DNA from 4 places in the Streptosporangium sp. NPDC002721 genome. Region 4 is predicted to be linked to each of the others. Evidence: riboswitches for the same ligand, from Rfam matches in the RefSeq annotation. Region 4 holds a riboswitch; each other region holds the start of a gene.

Region 1 (4,371 bases), on a different contig from region 4:
CAGGGCCACCAGGCCCGAGCATCGGAAGCGGGGCGGCAGAGGTGTTTCCCCACCATTTGAGCGTTCCTGATGAGCACGAGCGGAGCGGCCGGCGCAATCCGAAGGACCCCGTAGGGGCCGCGTAGCGGTTGGGCCGGTGGTCGAAGCGGGCGGCAGTGCGTTCACGGTCGGCGCGATATTCAGTACGGCGGGCGGCGGGGTCCGGCCGTCCGCACGAGTGAACGGCACGTCCCAGGCCGATGGGCTGGCGCCCTGGTCAAATGGTTGATGCGGGTCGGTGGCGTGTGATCGCTCAAGGCGGAGTTGCTGTATTCCACTGCTGTAACGGCCTTGGGTCCTGCCCCCCTGACACCGCCTGCCGCTCCCAGTCGATGAGCCGGATACCTTGGACCTTCTATACGGAGAAATGGAGACACGCCGGATGGGAGCCTGGGGTCCTGCCCTGTTCTCGGACGACTTAGCTTGCGACGTCCGTGACGACTATCGCGAGCTCATCGAAGACGGGATAACCGACGAGGACGCCCAGCGTCGCATCCTGGAGTCCTACACCGAAGTATTAGCCGATCCCGACGAGGGCCCGGTGGTCTGGCTTGCCCTCGCCGTCACGCAGTCGAAGATCGGCCGATTGGACGTGACGGTGCGCGACAGGGCGCTTTCGATTATTGAGCAGGGCGAAGACCTATCCCGCTGGGCAGATGAGGGGGCCAAGGCCCTAGCTGGTCGGCAAGCCGCCCTCCTTAAAGTTCAGGCCCAACTCACGGGCCCGCAACCGGAACGCAGGCGCCTGCGCCGCCCGTGGCGCCACGTCACCGACCTGACACCTGGAGCGGTGCTGGCATACCGGGTCCCATCTGGGGACGTTGTTCTCCTGCGTGTCGCCCGCATTGACGATGACCGGGTTGGCTGCGCCCCGATTCTCTCTCTGATGGGCTATCTGGGGGATCGGCTTCCTTCACAGCAGGAACTCGATGGGATCCCGGATGCCGTGGACGGCTCCTGCCCTTTGGGCGTCTCCATCGACGCGGTGATGAAGATGACGGTCTTCCGCGTGGCGGTACACCGAAAAAAGGACCCTGACTACCGTGACCTTGGCTTCGAGTGTCCAGCAGGTCTGGTCCGGGCGCGCCCGGGTGACGACGTGCTCAATCCGGAGGCATACACGCATTGGCAAGGGCTCGCAGAAACCATGGAATGGTACGCGGGATGCCGTTGACGGCCTCGGTGTTCAGTGCAAGCGGTGACCGCTCAACCTGCTCGAAACAGCCTCAGGTGATTCGATGGCAAGAACCCGGAACGCAGGGCCGTTAAGACCCGAGTACAGGAAGCGGCGCGGCAGCCTTGCGGAGGGATCGCCGCGCTCGCCGAGAGGCTTTCCTGGCTCAGGCGTTCGCCCGGTGAATCTGGCGTGTGGGCGGCGTGGCCGCGACCGGCCGAAGAGCCGCAGCGCGGCCAACGACCGCCCGACGCGCGCAGGCCGCCGCAGGCGGACTGCCTTGAACCAAGTAATGAAAATCCTCGCGGATCGACCCGCTAACGCGATCTCGATCATGTAACTCAGGGACCTACATGGCCGGTTGCCCAGACGTCCTGGCAGCTCAGAGTATTGATCACCTCAATGAGCCGCTACACTGAGCGCCCTCCAACGAATAGTTGCCTTTGCGGTCGAACTAGTGGTAGTTGGTGTCGAACCACTTGGTCATCTCCAGCGGCGCCACCCCCTCGGCGCCCCGCGCCATCGCGAAGTACGGATCGGCCGCCCCGGCGAACCGCTCGGGAACCGCGCCCACCAGCGCGATCGCATCCAGCACGTGGTCATACAGCGAGAAGGTGTTGGACGGCACCGCGTCCAGCCCCGCCCCCGACAGCTCCCGCCACGCCCGCTCCCGCAGACCGGCCGCCGTCTCCTGAAGGCCGGCGGCGTCAACCCGCCCGGCCCAGTAATCCTCCGTCGCCCGCTTCAACTCGCGACGGCCCCCGATACGGGGATAACCCAAAACGGTCGTGGTGACCTTGCTCATGGCGTCCTTCCCTCGGCTCATGCCATGCCGACCCACGGCCACGCGGAAGGAACGCACGGGAAAGACGCATCCCAGGCCCTCCCACGAGGCCACGGATCACCGCGCACCGGACGGCACACGGGCGGCTGGCAGGTCTTCGGACTCGCGGGCATCACACACAACTCCTACTGACCGTCGCTTCCCAGATGACACGCACCCAGTGCCGATGACGGCGTTCGTTCCCACTCACCGCTGCGGGGCAGTCCCGGAATCACACCGGGTTCCCTCTTACGACTCCCGACACCAACACGACACCGGAAGAACCAACCGCGCCCCGAGCATAACCCGCTCCTGCCGAAGAGCCCGCGCTCACCCTGTCCGAGTGGCCCCACGCCGGAAGCAGTTACCGACACGACGACCTCCTCTGGGCTGAGCTGACTCGGCAAAGTGTCGCCACTGCCTGCGAGATCGTCAGAGAACGGGTCATCGTGAAATGAAGTGCTTCGTGCCCCATAAGGACGCACTCCGGTCACCCAAAAGCCGCCTTCACTCTTCCGTACCGGATCCGGGGAAGTGACCTAGGCTTGGCCGCATGACCGACTACCTCCAGGTTTCGACCACAGTGGACAGCCGCGATGCGGCGATGAATCTTCTCAGATCTGCCGTCCGCGCGAAATTGGCAGCATCGGGCCAAGTCTTCGGGCCTGCGCAGTCCGTTTTCTGGCATGAGGGAAAAATGGGAGAAGGGGAAGAGTGGCAGATCTTCCTGAGGACAACTGCGGAGCGCTACCCGGAATTGGAAGCATATTTGATATCCGAGCATCCGTGGAACAACCCTGAAGTGACCTTCACATCGATTGACGGTGGGTCGGCTCCGTACTTGGGATGGCTGAGCAAGACGACGGCGTAGCCATGCGGTCGAAGAGTTCAGTAACGGATGGCAGCGACCTGTGATCCTCAAGTCGCTCAAGAACGGCGCCGGCGCGCTGACGCGGGCGAATTGACGCAACATCTACGGAGAGGCTCAACGACTGACTCATAACGGCGGATGCGCGTTCGATCTCCCCGGCGTCTAGATACGCTTCCGAAAGCCAGGTCATATATAGGGACTTGTCTCGGGCATGGGTGTCTTCGTACTTCGAGAGAGCATCCTCAAGAACGGCAATGGCCTTAACGGGTTGATTCAGCGCGACCCAGCACCGTCCCGTCATGATCTGAAGTTCGAGCCGGTCAACCCAGAGTGCCCAATCCGGATTCGGCTCGCCACTGCTCTCCTCAAGTGCCCTACCGGCTTCTTCGAGGGCTCTTTCGACCTCAACCTGGTATCTCTGCCCTTCAGATGCATACGCCCATGCCGCCCGCTCCAGTAGGAGTGCCCTGACCGCAGGGGGAGTCCCTCGCTCCGCAACCCGGCACGAAGCATCCGCTTCCCGAATTCCCGGAGAGCCGTAACTCACTTTCTGATAAGCCAAGAATGCCAGCGAGTTGGCAAGAAGGGCGGTGTCCCCGGCATCGGTGGCGGCCGACAGGCTTTTCTTGAAAAGCTGCCTCGCCCTCTTGGCCCATCCTGCGTCGAAGGCAGCCCATCCTGCCTGCTGTGCTTGCTCGCTGACTACGCTTAGAAGCGCTCTGCCCGTCTTCTCCGTATAACTGGCCTCGTTGACGAGTGTGCTCGTTCTCTCAAGCTCGGCAGCATAGAGAGGATAGGTTTCGGCGCCACCTAGATAATCGTCGATTCGACGTAGACGTGCGATGCGCTTGCGAAGCGAAACGACAAGCTCATCATTGACACGTCGCCCCTGAGGAAGACTCTCAAACGGTACTGGAATAGCGGCAATTCCCACAGTCGCCACGGACGCACCGAGAAATTCTCTGCGTAACACATCATCCTCCGGCTCAGTGCGTGACGTGCTTTCCGCGCCGAACAGTTCATTCTCGTCCAGGTCGAAAGCGCGACAATAAAGCAGCCGGTATGGATCCCTCGGCTTATGCCTGCCCGCTTCCCAGTCTTTGATCATGCGGGTGACGGAATCCCGTCCCGGCATACGGCTACGCGTGCGTTCGTCGGCCAGATCGGTCAACGCTCGGGCCATTTCCCGCTGAGTCCACAGCCAGTTACGCCGTTCGGCGCGTAGCCGTCGCGCCCAAGCTGGAACGTCGCGCATCGCGTTACCTCTGGAGATAGGGGTCTGCGTCTCTCCCTCAGTCTCCCCTATTCCCCTTCAGCTGAGCCTGTTACTCCTCTTCTCTCCCCTGGTCTCCCCTGTCCCGCCCTATCTCCACGTGCTGGTGGGGCGCTGTCATGGGAGGACCGCGAAAAAGCGGAACCCCCAGGCGCGGTCACGCCGTACGGGTTCCTTGATCGCACACTGGA
Region 2 (4,371 bases), on a different contig from region 4:
GAGGCGACAGTGGAGAGCCAAGACAAGGCGCTGGCCGTGGTTCAGCGGCTTCTCACCGAGCGGGGAATCCGTGCTCACCGCCATCACACGATCAGCCTGGGGCTGTTCGCCAACAGGGCGGCGCCCTGGCCCGACCAGCCTCCGCTTCGGTCGTGGATGGAGCGACACCCGCCGGAGTTGACCGTGAAGGGTCCGCAGGGCTGGCGCGTAGCCACGGTGACCATGGGTCCACGCTCAGGCTGCTACCTGGTGTCCATCCGCAACGGCGCCGACCTTCAGACCGTCAGGCAGGAACAGCCGGAAAAGGTCGTTGACCTGATCCTGGCCGTTCGGGAGACGTGACCGTGTACGGCTGGGTCATCCTGGGCGATGCGGCCACGAAGCGCGTCAACGGCCAAGAGATCATCATCAGTGCCGGTAAGTCGGGAAACCTTGGGGCGGCCATCAAGGCTTGGGAGGACAAGGAACGTCACCGGATGGTGCACGAGCTGGGAAACCTCGGTCGCCTGGTCAACGAGGCGTTGGACCGGCTACGGCAGGCCAGGGACACGTGATGGCGGCTCGGGTAGGTCACTCTCGCTGTTGGTGACCATGTCATCCGGTGGCAACCCGACCCGAAGCACAGGGCCGTCAGGCCCGCGCATCGGAAGCGGGGCAGCAGAGGTGTCACTCCTACCATTCGGGCGTTTCTGATGGATACGAGCGGAGCGGCCGACGCGATCCGAAGGACCCCGTAGGGGCCGCGTAGCGGTTGGGCCGGTGGTCGGAGCGGGCGGCAGCGCGTTCACGGTCGGCGCGGTGTTCGGTACGGCGGGCGGACTGGTGCGGCGGGGTCCGGCCGTCCGCACCGGGCGGGCGCGGGACGGGACCGGCCTCCAGGCCGCATGCCCGGCCCCGATGTCCGTCCGGCGCGGACGGGCGTGCCGCGCCGGACGACGGCGCGGAGCACTGACGCTCTAATGATGCAGATGAACCTGTGGCCTCTTCATCCCGAAGCAATCAGAGTGTGATCGAGGTTGAACCGTCAGCACGAACACCTACGAAGCGGTTCGCAGAAAACCACTGAAGTTCACTACGGTTCTCCAGGTGGCGCTACCCTCGGTGATGTAACACCATTGGGCCCAGTCGAAAATATCCGACTACAGCCTAGTGCGATCACGGTAATCACCTAGGCAATGGAGATTTCCCTATGGCTACGATCAACGCTATCAAACCGAAGCGCATGAGCACATTAAGAATATTTACAACAACCATTCTATGCGCGACACTTGTTATTTCAGGTTGCGGCCTATTACATACAACTCTGAAGGTAGACCCAGCCACTGTAGCCGAAGTGCGGGCTATCGGCAAGGTAATCGCACACACTACAACGAGTGGCACCTGGGAAGACACTACCCAGGTGGACGATTTTTTACTGGTTGATCTTGGAGCTGTCGACTACGAGGCAGCACGCAATAAGGCGCGCAATCAGCTGCAAGGGATTGGCTGGAAAACCTCAGGTAGCGGCCACCTCTGGATTCACATGAAGTCGACAAAGTGGGCAAATACCGTTCTAAAAATTGACTCGTTTGAGAATTACGAGGCGCATGGCGAACCCCTAGAGTCAAAAGTAGAAAAGGCTCTAATGACTGAACCCGCCAAGACTCAAACATATATAATTCTGACATTAACTCGCACAGCATAACGCCACTGCTCCATGGAAGTTAAGACAAAAGCACGTTTTTGCAAGGGCGCGTCCAATCAAACACCGTTCTTCTGATCACCTCGCACGCTGTCGACCCATCGCGTAGGGGAAGCCGGTCTACTGGGCCTGTCCGGGTCGATGGCGGGCAAGATGATCAGATTCCCCCCTGTCATCCCACTGATCCGCCCGAAGCGCGGTGATCACCTTAGGACCTGAGCACCTCCGCTGAAAGTGTGATCCAGCCTCCGCTGGCTGCGCGGGTGCGTTTCGCAGCAGACCGTACCCGTGACGACCTTCGATCGGTTCACGTTGTTCGTCGTGGCGGCCCGGCGCGTGAGCGGCGCTGGCCGCGCCCCCGGCCGGAGAGCCGCAGCGCGGCTAGCGACCGCCCGACGCGCGCAGGCCGCCGCAGACGGACTGCCTTGAACCAAGTAACGAAAATCCTCGCGGATCGACCCGCTAACGCGATCTCGATCATGTAACTCAGGGACCTACATGGCCGGTTGCCCAGACGTCCTGGCAGCTCAGAGTATTGATCACCTCAATGAGCCGCTACACTGAGCGCCCTCCAACGAATAGTTGCCTTTGCGGTCGAACTAGTGATAGTTGGTGTCGAACCACTTGGTCATCTCCAGCGGCGCCACCCCCTCTGCGCCCCGCGCCATCGCGAAGTACGGATCGGCCACCCCGGCGAACCGCTCCGGCACCGCACCCACCAGGGCGACGGTGTCCAAAACGTGGTCGTACAGGGAAAACGTGTCGGACGGCACCGCGTCCAGCCCCGCCTCCGACAGTTCCCGCCACACCCCTTGCCGCAACCCCGCGGCCGCCTCCTGCAAGCCGGCGGCATCGACGCGCCCGGCCCAGTAATCCTCCGTCGCCCGCTTCAACTCGCGACGGCCCCCGATACGCGGGCATCACACACAATCCCTACTGACCGTCGCTTCCCAGGTGACACACACCCAGTGCCGATGACGGCGTTCGTTCCCACTCACCGCTGCGGGGCAGTCCCGGACTCACACCGGGTTCCCTCTTACGACTCCCGACACCGAAAACGACACCGGAAGAACCAACCGCACCACGAACACATGCCAAACACCGCCCCCCTCCAGCAGACCGACCAGCCGGCCGGGGATCCCGCCAGTGACAAGCCGGCAGCACAGGCGATCTCCTCGGCCTGCCCCATCCTGCCGAAGCGACCACCATCACCCTGATTACCAGCGTTGTGTCTCCGACGGGAATCAGTCATGTCGAGAGCCGCACACCCCTGGCGCACCTTCCTTCCCCTCTGCTTAGGGCCGCCTACGTGGCAGACCTGGCGGAACGGGGTCATGACACGGTTCGGCAGCCGGCTGGTCATGCTCTGGAATCCGGCCCGGGCGGGAAGAGTTCGCAATCGTTTCGTCACCAAGTGGATCACCGGAACAGGCCGTCCAGGTTTACAGTGCCTCCAGTCAAGGGGGCGCGATGAAGTTCGGGATACTAGGTCCGCTGACGGTGTGGCAAGAGGGTGAGCAGCTCGATCTCGGCACGCCCAAGGCGCGGGTGCTGCTGGCGGTTCTGCTGTGCCGAGCGGGTAATCCTGTTTCGGAAGATCAACTGGCTTCGGCACTGTGGGGGAACACCCCTCCGAAGAGCGCCACCAAGAACATGCAGACCTACGTCCACCGGCTCCGGCGGCACCTGGGCGACCCGGCTCGCGTCGTGCGGCACGGCTCCGGCTATCTGGTGCCGGTGGTCCGGGACGAGCTGGATGCGGCGAGGTTCGAGAACCTGGCCGGCTCAGGGCAGGCGGTGGAGGCTGCCGGTGAACCGGAGGAAGCGACTCACCGCCTGCACGAGGCGCTGAGTCTCTGGCGCGGGCCCGCGTTCGTCGGCATGACCGATGTCCCGATGCTGGCCGCGGAGGCCACGCGGCTGGACGAGGTCCGCCTGTCGGTCTTGCAGTCGCGGATCGCCGTGGACCTGAGGCTGGGACGCCACGCCGGGCTGTTGGGCGAGCTGACCGCGCTCACCAACGAGTATCCGCTGCGGGAGCGGCTGCGCGCGCAGCTGATGCTGGCTCTGTACCGCTGTGGCCGGCGGGCGGACGCGCTCGCCGAATACGCGCGTGCCCGCAAGACCCTGATCGAGGAGACCGGTCTGGACCCGGCCGAAGAGCTGCGCGACATGCATCAGAGAATCCTCACTCAGGACCCCTCACTCGACCTCGTTCCTCGCGTCATGGCGACGATCACGGGCGCCCCTGTGGGGCCGGGCCCGTACAGGCCGGCCCACCGTGACACTCCTGCGCGCCTGTCGGACGAACCGGGCGTCGAGCCGAGCGAGCACATGCGTGCCCTGTCCGCCGACCGTCCCGTCCCTGCCACGGCCTCGACGCCTGAACCTCAAGCGGCCCCCACCCCCGCCGAGTTGCCGCCGGACATCGCGGATTTCACGGGCAGGGACGGCGAGGTGGCAGAACTCACCGACGTCCTCACCAAGCCGCGGCCGGGCACCGTCGCCATGGCCAGCATCGCGGGCCTGGGGGGCCTGGGCAAGACCACGCTCGCCGTACACGTCGCGCACCGGATCGCGGGCCGCTTCCCCGACGGCCAGCTCTACGCGGACCTGCGCGGTGCCTCCGCCGACCCTGCCCGCCCGGAGGACGTGCTCAGCCGGTTCCTGTTCGCACTGGGCATCAGCGC
Region 3 (4,371 bases), on a different contig from region 4:
CCGGTCGGTTCGTCGGCCGTTCGGTAGACGTCGAGGATCTCACCGGTCGCGCCGTCGAAGGTCAGGCGTTCACCGTGCAGGCGGACCGGTTGGGCACAGCCGCCCGTGGCGTAGACCATGCGTTGCCAGCGGGTGAAGTCGGGCATGGCCGCGCGTTGCAGGGCGGCCAGGATGTCAGGGGCGAAGGAGGGGCCGGGTTCACACGGCCCCCCTCTCGGCTTCGAGGGGCGGGGGTTCGGCGCGGGTCGGCCCGTCGGCCAGCTCGATGCCGTGGATGGCGGCGATGCGCCGCCATTTCTCGGGTGACCACCGAGGCGACTCGGCGATCTTGCGCTTGGACCACTCCCGTACAAGCGCGGCGTGCGGTACCAGTTCGGGAGGTACCAAAGGACTCCTTTCTCTCTGCGGAGTTCCCACGCCATTTCGGGAAAAGGCAGGTGCCATCGGCAGGCATGCGGAAAAGACATGACTGCGGAGGAACGGCACTCGTCAGCGAGATTGATGGAGTGTCGAGGTCGCGCGACGGTGAACCAGTGAGCGCTGCCTGTAGTGCTGGCCTGCCGCTGGCCGGGTCCCCCCAGCGGAACGGCTCTCGTCTTCGTGGTGCCCGGTGGCGTACTGCGCTCGAATGTGTCGCGTCTGGTCTCTCGCTGCTTCCCGAAAGACGGGGGAAATTATCTATGGTCATTTTGCCACGGTGGCCGGGAAATTATGCGTGCGGGAATTTCCGCCGGGACGTCTTCCGAGTCGTCCCCTGTCGTCCGGTGGCGTCCGGCTGCGTACGGCTGCATCTGATCGTCAGGGCCAACAAGTAAGGGAGCTGTCACCTGTCGGTCAGGTGCTCAGCTCCCTTGAGGGTCGAGGACGTCCCAGGACGTCTACTCCATCCACACCGGTTCGAGGAGGTCGGGATTGAAGGTGGCCCGCCCCTTGCCCGCCGGGTGCACGATCACCGCGTGCAGCATCTCTCGGACGTGCGCCCGCTTCCGGGACAGCGGTAGCCCGCCCTCCGCTTCCGGGAGGTACCAGCGCCGCCGGATCTCCTTGATGTCGGTGACCATGCTCGCCCGCTGGCGTTCCGCCCTTCCCATGATCTTGTTCTTCTCCGCGCGCAGCCGGGCGATGTCGCTTTCCAGGTCGGCGGCGTTGCGGAAGTAGAGGTTGTTGGAGATGTTCCGTGCCCGCCACTGCCGGGTCAGTTCCTCCAGTTGCTCCTCTACGTCGGTGAGTTCTTCCTCCCTCGTCCACAGGGGAGCGTCGTCCACGTCCGTGTACTGGGCGAGTTCCATCTGGCCGAGCACGAGTTCCGAGATGGCGAAGTCGACCAGGTCCCCGCGCCGCGCGACTCCACCGCAGCCGCCCACGTCCTGACCGGGACAGAAGTAGATGTGTCGCTTGCCGTCCTTCGTCTTCTTGGTTCTCAGCGGCACGTTGCACACGCCCCCGCCCGCGACGGGACGACCGCAGCGCAGCACACCGGTCAGCAGGTAGCGGTGCTCCCGGTAGTCGAGGGGGAGAGGAGCACCCACGGCGCCACCTCGCTTGACGGTGTGTCCCTTGCGGCTGTCGAGGATGTCCCGCACGGCCAGCCACTCCGCAGCTCCCGGTAGCCACACATGCGCGACCTGGCCAGTGCGGTCTGAGCGCGTTTGCCGGTCGTTGCCCCGGGAGTCTTGATACCTCGTGGTGATCCGTGCTTTCCGGGGAGTCGGGTGGTGGCTCTGCTGGGGGGTGGGGGCGGGTTATGCTCGTTGCGCGGTTGGTTCTTCCGGTGTCGTGTTGGTGTCGGGAGTCGTAAGAGGGAACCCGGTGTGATTCCGGGACTGCCCCGCAGCGGTGAGTGGGAACGAACGCCGTCATCGGCACTGGGTGCGTGTCATCTGGGAAGCGACGGTCAGTAGGAGTTGTGTGTGATGCCCGCGAGTCCGAAGACCTGCCAGCCGCCCGTGTGCCGTCCGGTGCGCGGTGATCCGTGGCCTCGTGGGAGGGCCTGGGATGCGTCTTTCCCGTGCGTTCCTTCCGCGTGGCCGTGGGGCGGCATGGCATGAGCCGAGGGAAGGACGCCATGAGCAAGGTCACCACGACCGTTTTGGGGTATCCCCGTATCGGGGGCCGTCGCGAGTTGAAGCGGGCGACGGAGGATTACTGGGCCGGGCGGGTTGACGCCGCCGGCCTTCAGGAGACGGCGGCCGGTCTGCGGGAGCGGGCGTGGCGGGAGCTGTCGGGGGCGGGGCTGGACGCGGTGCCGTCCAACACCTTCTCCCTGTATGACCACGTGCTGGATGCGATCGCGCTGGTGGGCGCGGTTCCCGAGCGGTTCGCCGGGGCGGCCGATCCGTACTTCGCGATGGCGCGGGGCGCCGAGGGGGTGGCGCCGCTGGAGATGACCAAGTGGTTCGACACCAACTACCACTACCTGGTTCCAGAATTGGGACCCGACACCCGGTTCCGGCTCGACTGGAGCAAGCCGCTGGCCGAGTACGCCGAGGCGCGGCGGCTGGGCGTCGAGACCCGGCCGGTGCTGGTCGGGCCGCTGTCGTTCCTGCTGCTGGGCAAGTCCACCGTGCCCGGCTTCGCGCCGCTGCGGCTGCTGGACGGCCTGCTGGAGACCTACGCCGAGCTGCTGGAACGGATGGCCGCGGCGGGGGTGGCCGAGGTGCAGCTGGACGAGCCGGTGCTGGCCGCCGACCGTACGGAGGAGGAGCTGGCCGCGCTGCGCCGGGCCTACGCGCGGCTGGGCGAGCTCAGCAGCCGCCCCCGGCTGCTGGTGGCCACCTACTTCGGTGAGATCGGGCCCGCGCTGGAGATCCTGGCCCGCGGCCCGGTCGAGGCCGTCGGCCTGGACTTCGTCTCGGCACCCGGCAACCTGGAGGCGCTGGCCGCCGTCGGGGGGCTGCCCGGCAAGACCCTCGTCGCCGGGGTCGTCGACGGCCGCAACGTCTGGCGTACCGACACCGCGAAGGCGCTGTCGACCTGCGCGGCGCTGCTCGGGCTGAGCGACCGGCTGGTGGTGAGCACCTCCTGCTCGCTGCTGCACGTCCCGCTCGACCTGGACGCCGAGACCTCGCTGGACCCGCGGCTGCGCGAGCGGCTCGCCTTCGCCAGGCAGAAGGTCGCCGAGGTCGTACGGATCGGCAGGGCGCTGAACGGCGAGGAGGTCGTCGCGGGAGAGAGCGTCGCGGAGCGGTTCCTCAACCCCCGGGTGCGGGCCAGGCTGGACGCCCTGGGCGAGGGCACCCCGCGCGCGCCGCACGCCGAACGGCTCGCCGTGCAGAACGCCGACCTGGGCCTGCCGCCGCTGGCCACCACCACCATCGGCTCCTTCCCGCAGACCGGCGAGGTGCGCCAGGCCCGCGCCGCCATGCGCTCGGGCGAGATCGACAAGGCCGGGTACGAGCGCAGGATGGAGGCCGAGATCGACCGCGTCATCGCGCTGCAGGAGGACATCGGCCTGGACGTGCTGGTGCACGGCGAGCCCGAGCGCAACGACATGGTCCAGTACTTCGCGGAGACGCTGGAGGGCTACGCCGCCACCGAGCACGGCTGGGTGCAGTCGTACGGCAGCCGCTACGTCCGCCCGCCGATCCTGTTCGGCGACGTCTCCCGTCCGGAGCCGATGACGGTGCGCTGGGCCTCCTACGCGCAGTCGCGGACGAAGAAGCCGGTCAAGGGCATGCTGACCGGCCCGGTGACCATGCTGGCCTGGTCCTTCGTCCGCGACGACCAGCCGCTGGGCGAGACCGCCAGGCAGGTGGCGCTCGCCCTGCGCGACGAGACCCGCGACCTGGAGGCGGCGGGCGTCAGGATCATCCAGGTCGACGAGCCCGCGCTGCGCGAGCTGCTGCCGCTGCGGCGGGCCGACCGCGAGGCCTACCTGGAGTGGGCGGTCGCCGCGTTCCGGCTCGCCACCGGCGGGGTCGCCGACAGTACGCAGATCCACACCCACATGTGCTACTCGGAGTTCGGGGAGATCATCGGCGCGATCGGCGACCTGGACGCCGACGTGACCAGCGTCGAGGCGGCCCGCTCCCGGATGGAACTCCTGGACGACCTGCGCGCCTTCGGCTACACGCGCGGCATCGGGCCCGGCGTATGGGACATCCACTCGCCCAGGGTGCCCTCGGCCGGTGAGATCGAGGACGCCCTGCGCACGGCCGTGGCCTCGGTGGATCCGGCGCTGCTCTGGGTCAACCCCGACTGCGGCCTGAAGACCCGCGGCTATCCGGAGACGGAGGCCAGCCTCAGGAACATGGTGGAGGCGGCCCTGCGCGTCCGGGCGGAAACGGTCCAGTGATCTAGAGGTCTGGCGGTCATCGTGTCCGAGGGGGTGTGACCCGTCCGGGTCACACCCCCTCTCGCCGCCCTGTCATG
Region 4 (4,371 bases):
GCGGGGCGGCCCGCGCCCTCCTCGACCATCTCCAGCAGCCTGAACAGCGCGGTCGGCGCGTTGCCGATCGCGACCACCGAACCCTGGAGCCTGTCGCGCCACAGCTCCAGCGCGGCGGCGCTGCGGGTGGTGCCCAGTTCGGCGGCGAGTTCCGGCACCCGGGGGTCACCGAGGGTGCAGAGCACCTCGTTGTTCGCGGGGAGGCGTCGCCGGGTCACCCCGGAGGCGACCATCATGGCGTCGCAGAGCACCGGCGCGCCCGCCAGGAGCGCCTCGCGCGCCGAGGCCACGACACCGGGTGACCAGCGCAGATCGCTCACCAGGTCGACCATTCCACAGGCGTGGATCATGCGGACCGCGACCCGGGCGACGTCGGCGGGCAGGCCGGACAGCTCGGCCTCCGCGCGGATGGTGGCGAAGGAGCGGCGGTAGATCTCCGCGCCGTCGCGGACGTAGTCGATCACAGTTCCCCTCTGGCGGCCGCCAGCGCGGCCGCGGTCTCCTCGATGCCGGAACAGGTCAGGCCGGTGCCGTCCAGTTCCAGGCGGTAGCCGTCACCGGTGGCGACCACATCCGCGACCCGCCCCCTCGGACGGCCGCAGCGCCTGCCGCAGCCCGCCCAGTGCACGGGGAGCGTACCGGTGCCCCGCCCGCTCCCGGACGGCGGGGCCACGGACGGCCCGCTCCCGGACGGTTCGCTTCCGGACAGCTCGTTTTCGGATGGCTCGTCTCCGGGCGGTGTGGCCGCCATGCCGACGGCGACGCCGATGGTGGTCGCCGCGTCGGCCTGGACGTCGGCCAGGGACTTGGCGCAGCCGGGACGGCCGGTGCAGGCCGTCACACCGATCCACGGCGACGCGGGGTCGACGACCAGCCCGGCGGCCTCCAGGCGGGCGGCCGTGCCCGCGACCTCGGTACGGTCCAGGCCGGGCAACACCACGCCGCGCCACGGCGTGAGCCGGATCTCCCCGCCCGAGGCGGCCTCCGCGAGCAGCAGTGCCAGCTCGGAGGTGAGCCGACCCAGCGGGATCGCCACCCCGAGCGCGACCCGCGCGCCCGGGTCCCCGATGCCGCTGCTCGGGTCGTTTCCGGGGGCGTTCCCGAGGTTGTTTCCGAGGTTGTTTTCGGTGCCCCCGATGACGCCGACCGGCCAGAGGGTCACGACCCGCGTCCTCACCGGGGTGAATGGAGGCGTACCGGAGATCCCGAGGGCGGTTCGCACCCGGGCGGCGATCAGGGAGGGGCCGTCCGGGAGTTCGGCGATCCGCCAGGCGGTGACGTCCCGGGTGGCCAGCTCGTCGAGGAACGCCTCGGCGGCGGCGAGCAGGGCCGTCACGGCTCCGCCGAGCGGGACGCGCAGTCCGGTGTCGGTCCCGGCGAGGATCAGCGCGGCCTCGTCCGGTCCCGTGGGCAGGATTCCCGCGTCCGCGCCCAGACCGGCCACGTCCCCCCGGCCGTCGTCAAGGGCGAACATGAACCGCCCCGGCAGGGCGGCGAGGGCGGGACGGGAGCACAGCCGCCGGTCCAGCTCGCCGACCAGCGGTGTGACGTCGACGATCCCACCGCGCGGATACTCCGGTGCGGTCGGTGCGGTCGGTGCGGCGGGCCCGGTCGGTTCGGCCGGTCCGGTGGGTCCGTCCAGTCCGGTCAGCGGGGAGGCGAGGATGTTGCGGATCCGTTCGTGTGTCGCCGAGGGCAGCAGGCCCGCCCTCGCCATCCGCGCGGCGAACCCGTTCTCCGCACCGCCGCCCGTACCGCTGTCCGGGTCCTCCGGGCCGAGGCCGCGCACCTGGACGTTCGCGCGGGAGGTCAGCTCGATGACGCCGCCGCCGTACGCCGAGGCGGCTTCGGCGAGTTCGCGCAGCTGGAAGGGGGTGAGGCGACCTCCGGGCACGCGGACGCGGGCCAGGCCGCCGTCCGCGGCGGCATGGACCTGGAGCGCCCCGGGGCACGCGTCGAGTCGCGATCGTCCGGAAAAGTCGGCAATGGACACTCGAAGGATGTTAACGCCAGTTTCTTGCAACGAACCGGACTGCCGTAGTGTCATCGGTGGCGACGGCAAAGGGAGGAAGCCGGTGTGATTCCGGCGCGGTCCCGCCACTGTAACCGGGGAGCGAACCCCACCCGGGCCACTGTCCGACGACGGGCGGGAAGGCCGGGGTGAGCACCGATCCGGGAGCCAGGAGACTCCAGCCGTCGCGGCCGACGACGACCCGGGGCGAGGACCCCGAGGGAGGAAGCTCCGTGCGCTCTTCGCCGTTCCCCCGCGACACCGTGGACACCGTGGCATCGCCGTTCCCCTGCCACGAAGTGGCACCCCTGGGCCGTACCGCCCTGCCTCTCCTGGAGTGTGGCGCGTGATCCTCCTGCTCTCGACCTCCGACACCGACCTGCTGAGCGCCCGCGCGAGCGGCGCCGACTACCGGCTCGGCAACCCCGCCAGGCTCACCGCCGCCGACCTCCCGCCGCTGCTGGAGGGCGCCGAGCTGGTCGTGGTACGCCTGCTGGGCGGGCGCCGCGCCTGGGAGGAGGGGCTGGACGCCCTGCTCGCCGGTCCCCGGCCCGTCGTCGTGCTCGGTGGCGAGCAGGCGCCCGACGCCGAGCTGATGGAGCTGTCCACCGTGCCCGGCGGGGTCTGCGCCGAGGCGCACGCCTACCTCGCCCACGGCGGCCCGGCCAACCTGACCGAGCTGCACCACTTCCTGTCCGACACGCTGCTGCTCACCGGCCACGGGTTCGCCGCGCCCGAGCCCACCCCCACGTGGGGAACGCTGGAGCGCGAGGCGCGCGACCAGGAGGGAGACGACGGGCCCGTCGTCGGGGTGCTCTACTACCGGGCCCACCACGTGGCCGGGAACACCGCCTTCGTCGAGGCGCTCTGCTCGGCGATCGAGGACGCGGGCGCGCGGGCGCTGCCGGTGTACTGCGCCTCCCTGCGCACCGCCGAGCCCGGCCTGGTGGAGGTCCTGCGTACGGTGGACGCCCTGGTGGTGACCGTGCTCGCGGCGGGCGGCACCCGTCCGGCGACCGCGTCGGCGGGCGGGGACGACGAGGCCTGGGACGTCGGCGCGCTCGCCGAGCTGGACGTGCCGATCCTGCAGGGCCTGTGCCTGACGAGCAGCCGGGCCTCCTGGGAGGAGAACGACGACGGCCTGTCCCCGCTGGACGCCGCCACCCAGGTCGCGATCCCCGAGTTCGACGGGCGGATCATCACGGTGCCGTTCTCCTTCAAGGAGATCGACGAGGACGGGCTCACCGTCTACGTGGCCGACCCCGAGCGGGCCTCGCGGGTGGCGGGCATCGCGGTGCGGCACGCCGTGCTGCGGCACATCCCGCCCGCCGAGCGGCGGCTGGTGCTGATGCTGTCGGCCTACCCCACCAAGCACGCCCGCATCGGCAACGCCGTCGGCCTGGACACCCCGGCCAGTCTGGTACGGCTGCTGGCCGCGCTGCGCGAGCGCGGCTACGACATCGGCGCCGAGGACGAGCTGCCCGGGGTGACCGGGCAGGACGGCGACGCGCTCATCCACGCGCTGATCGCCGCGGGTGGGCAGGACCAGGACTGGCTCACCGAGGAGCAGCTCGCCGGGAACCCGGTGCGCATCGCGGCGAGCCGGTACGCCGAGTGGTACGCCACCCTGCCCGCGGACCTGCGCGAGCGGATGGAGGAGCACTGGGGCCCGGCTCCCGGCGAGCTGTTCGTCGACAGGTCGCGCGACCCGGAGGGCGAGATCGTGCTGGCCGCGCTGCGCTCCGGCAACGTGGTGGTCATGGTGCAGCCGCCGCGCGGCTTCGGCGAGAACCCCATCGCGATCTACCACGACCCCGACCTGCCGCCCAGCCACCACTACCTGGCCGCCTACCGCTGGCTGGCCGACGGCTTCGGCGCGCACGCCGTGGTCCACGTGGGCAAGCACGGCAACCTGGAGTGGCTGCCCGGCAAGTCGGCGGGCCTGTCGGCCTCCTGCGGCCCGGACGCCGCGCTCGGCGACCTGCCGCTGATCTACCCCTTCCTCGTCAACGACCCCGGCGAGGGCACCCAGGCCAAGCGCCGCGCCCACGCCACCCTGGTCGACCACCTCGTCCCGCCGATGGCCCGCGCCGACAGCTACGGGGACATGGCCAGGCTGGAGCAGCTCCTCGACGAGCACGCCTCCATCGCGGCGATGGACCCGGCCAAGCTGCCCGCGATCCGCGCCCAGATCTGGACGCTGATCCAGGCCGCCAGGCTCGACCACGACCTCGGCGTCGCCGACCGCCCGCACGACGCCGAGTTCGACGACTTCCTGCTGCACATCGACGGCTGGCTGTGCGAGGTCAAGGACGTCCAGATCCGCGACGGCCTGCACGTGCTGGGGGCCGCCCCCGAGG

Evidence for each region. Region 4 has a riboswitch for cobalamin ahead of cobN (cobaltochelatase subunit CobN). Riboswitches for the same ligand answer to the same signal wherever they lie in the genome.
Region 1: another riboswitch for cobalamin. It lies ahead of ACFYWM_RS40080 (hypothetical protein); the one in region 4 lies ahead of cobN (cobaltochelatase subunit CobN).
Region 2: another riboswitch for cobalamin. It lies ahead of ACFYWM_RS40110 (hypothetical protein); the one in region 4 lies ahead of cobN (cobaltochelatase subunit CobN).
Region 3: another riboswitch for cobalamin. It lies ahead of metE (5-methyltetrahydropteroyltriglutamate--homocysteine S-methyltransferase); the one in region 4 lies ahead of cobN (cobaltochelatase subunit CobN).

Annotation. Positions count from the first base shown of each region.
Region 1 covers NZ_JBIAQI010000042.1:2,332-6,702, forward strand. The annotation lists gene ACFYWM_RS40075 (hypothetical protein) at 422-1,213, shown strand; gene ACFYWM_RS40080 (hypothetical protein) at 1,668-2,018, opposite strand; cobalamin riboswitch at 2,128-2,320, opposite strand; gene cutA (divalent-cation tolerance protein CutA) at 2,590-2,907, shown strand; gene ACFYWM_RS40090 (hypothetical protein) at 2,846-4,015, opposite strand.
Region 2 covers NZ_JBIAQI010000042.1:6,749-11,119, forward strand. The annotation lists gene ACFYWM_RS40095 (hypothetical protein) at 1-342, shown strand, start outside; gene ACFYWM_RS40100 (hypothetical protein) at 345-554, shown strand; gene ACFYWM_RS40105 (hypothetical protein) at 1,190-1,684, shown strand; gene ACFYWM_RS40110 (hypothetical protein) at 2,281-2,592, opposite strand; cobalamin riboswitch at 2,561-2,753, opposite strand; gene ACFYWM_RS40115 (BTAD domain-containing putative transcriptional regulator) at 3,152-4,371, shown strand, end outside.
Region 3 covers NZ_JBIAQI010000046.1:51,166-55,536, reverse strand. The annotation lists gene ACFYWM_RS41505 (replication initiator) at 1-146, opposite strand, end outside; gene ACFYWM_RS41500 (hypothetical protein) at 199-387, opposite strand; gene ACFYWM_RS41495 (zinc ribbon domain-containing protein) at 879-1,529, opposite strand; cobalamin riboswitch at 1,764-1,956, shown strand; gene metE (5-methyltetrahydropteroyltriglutamate--homocysteine S-methyltransferase) at 2,066-4,294, shown strand.
Region 4 covers NZ_JBIAQI010000006.1:133,149-137,519, reverse strand. The annotation lists gene ACFYWM_RS09830 (precorrin-8X methylmutase) at 1-464, opposite strand, end outside; gene ACFYWM_RS09825 (precorrin-3B synthase) at 461-1,993, opposite strand; cobalamin riboswitch at 2,066-2,190, shown strand; gene cobN (cobaltochelatase subunit CobN) at 2,358-4,371, shown strand, end outside.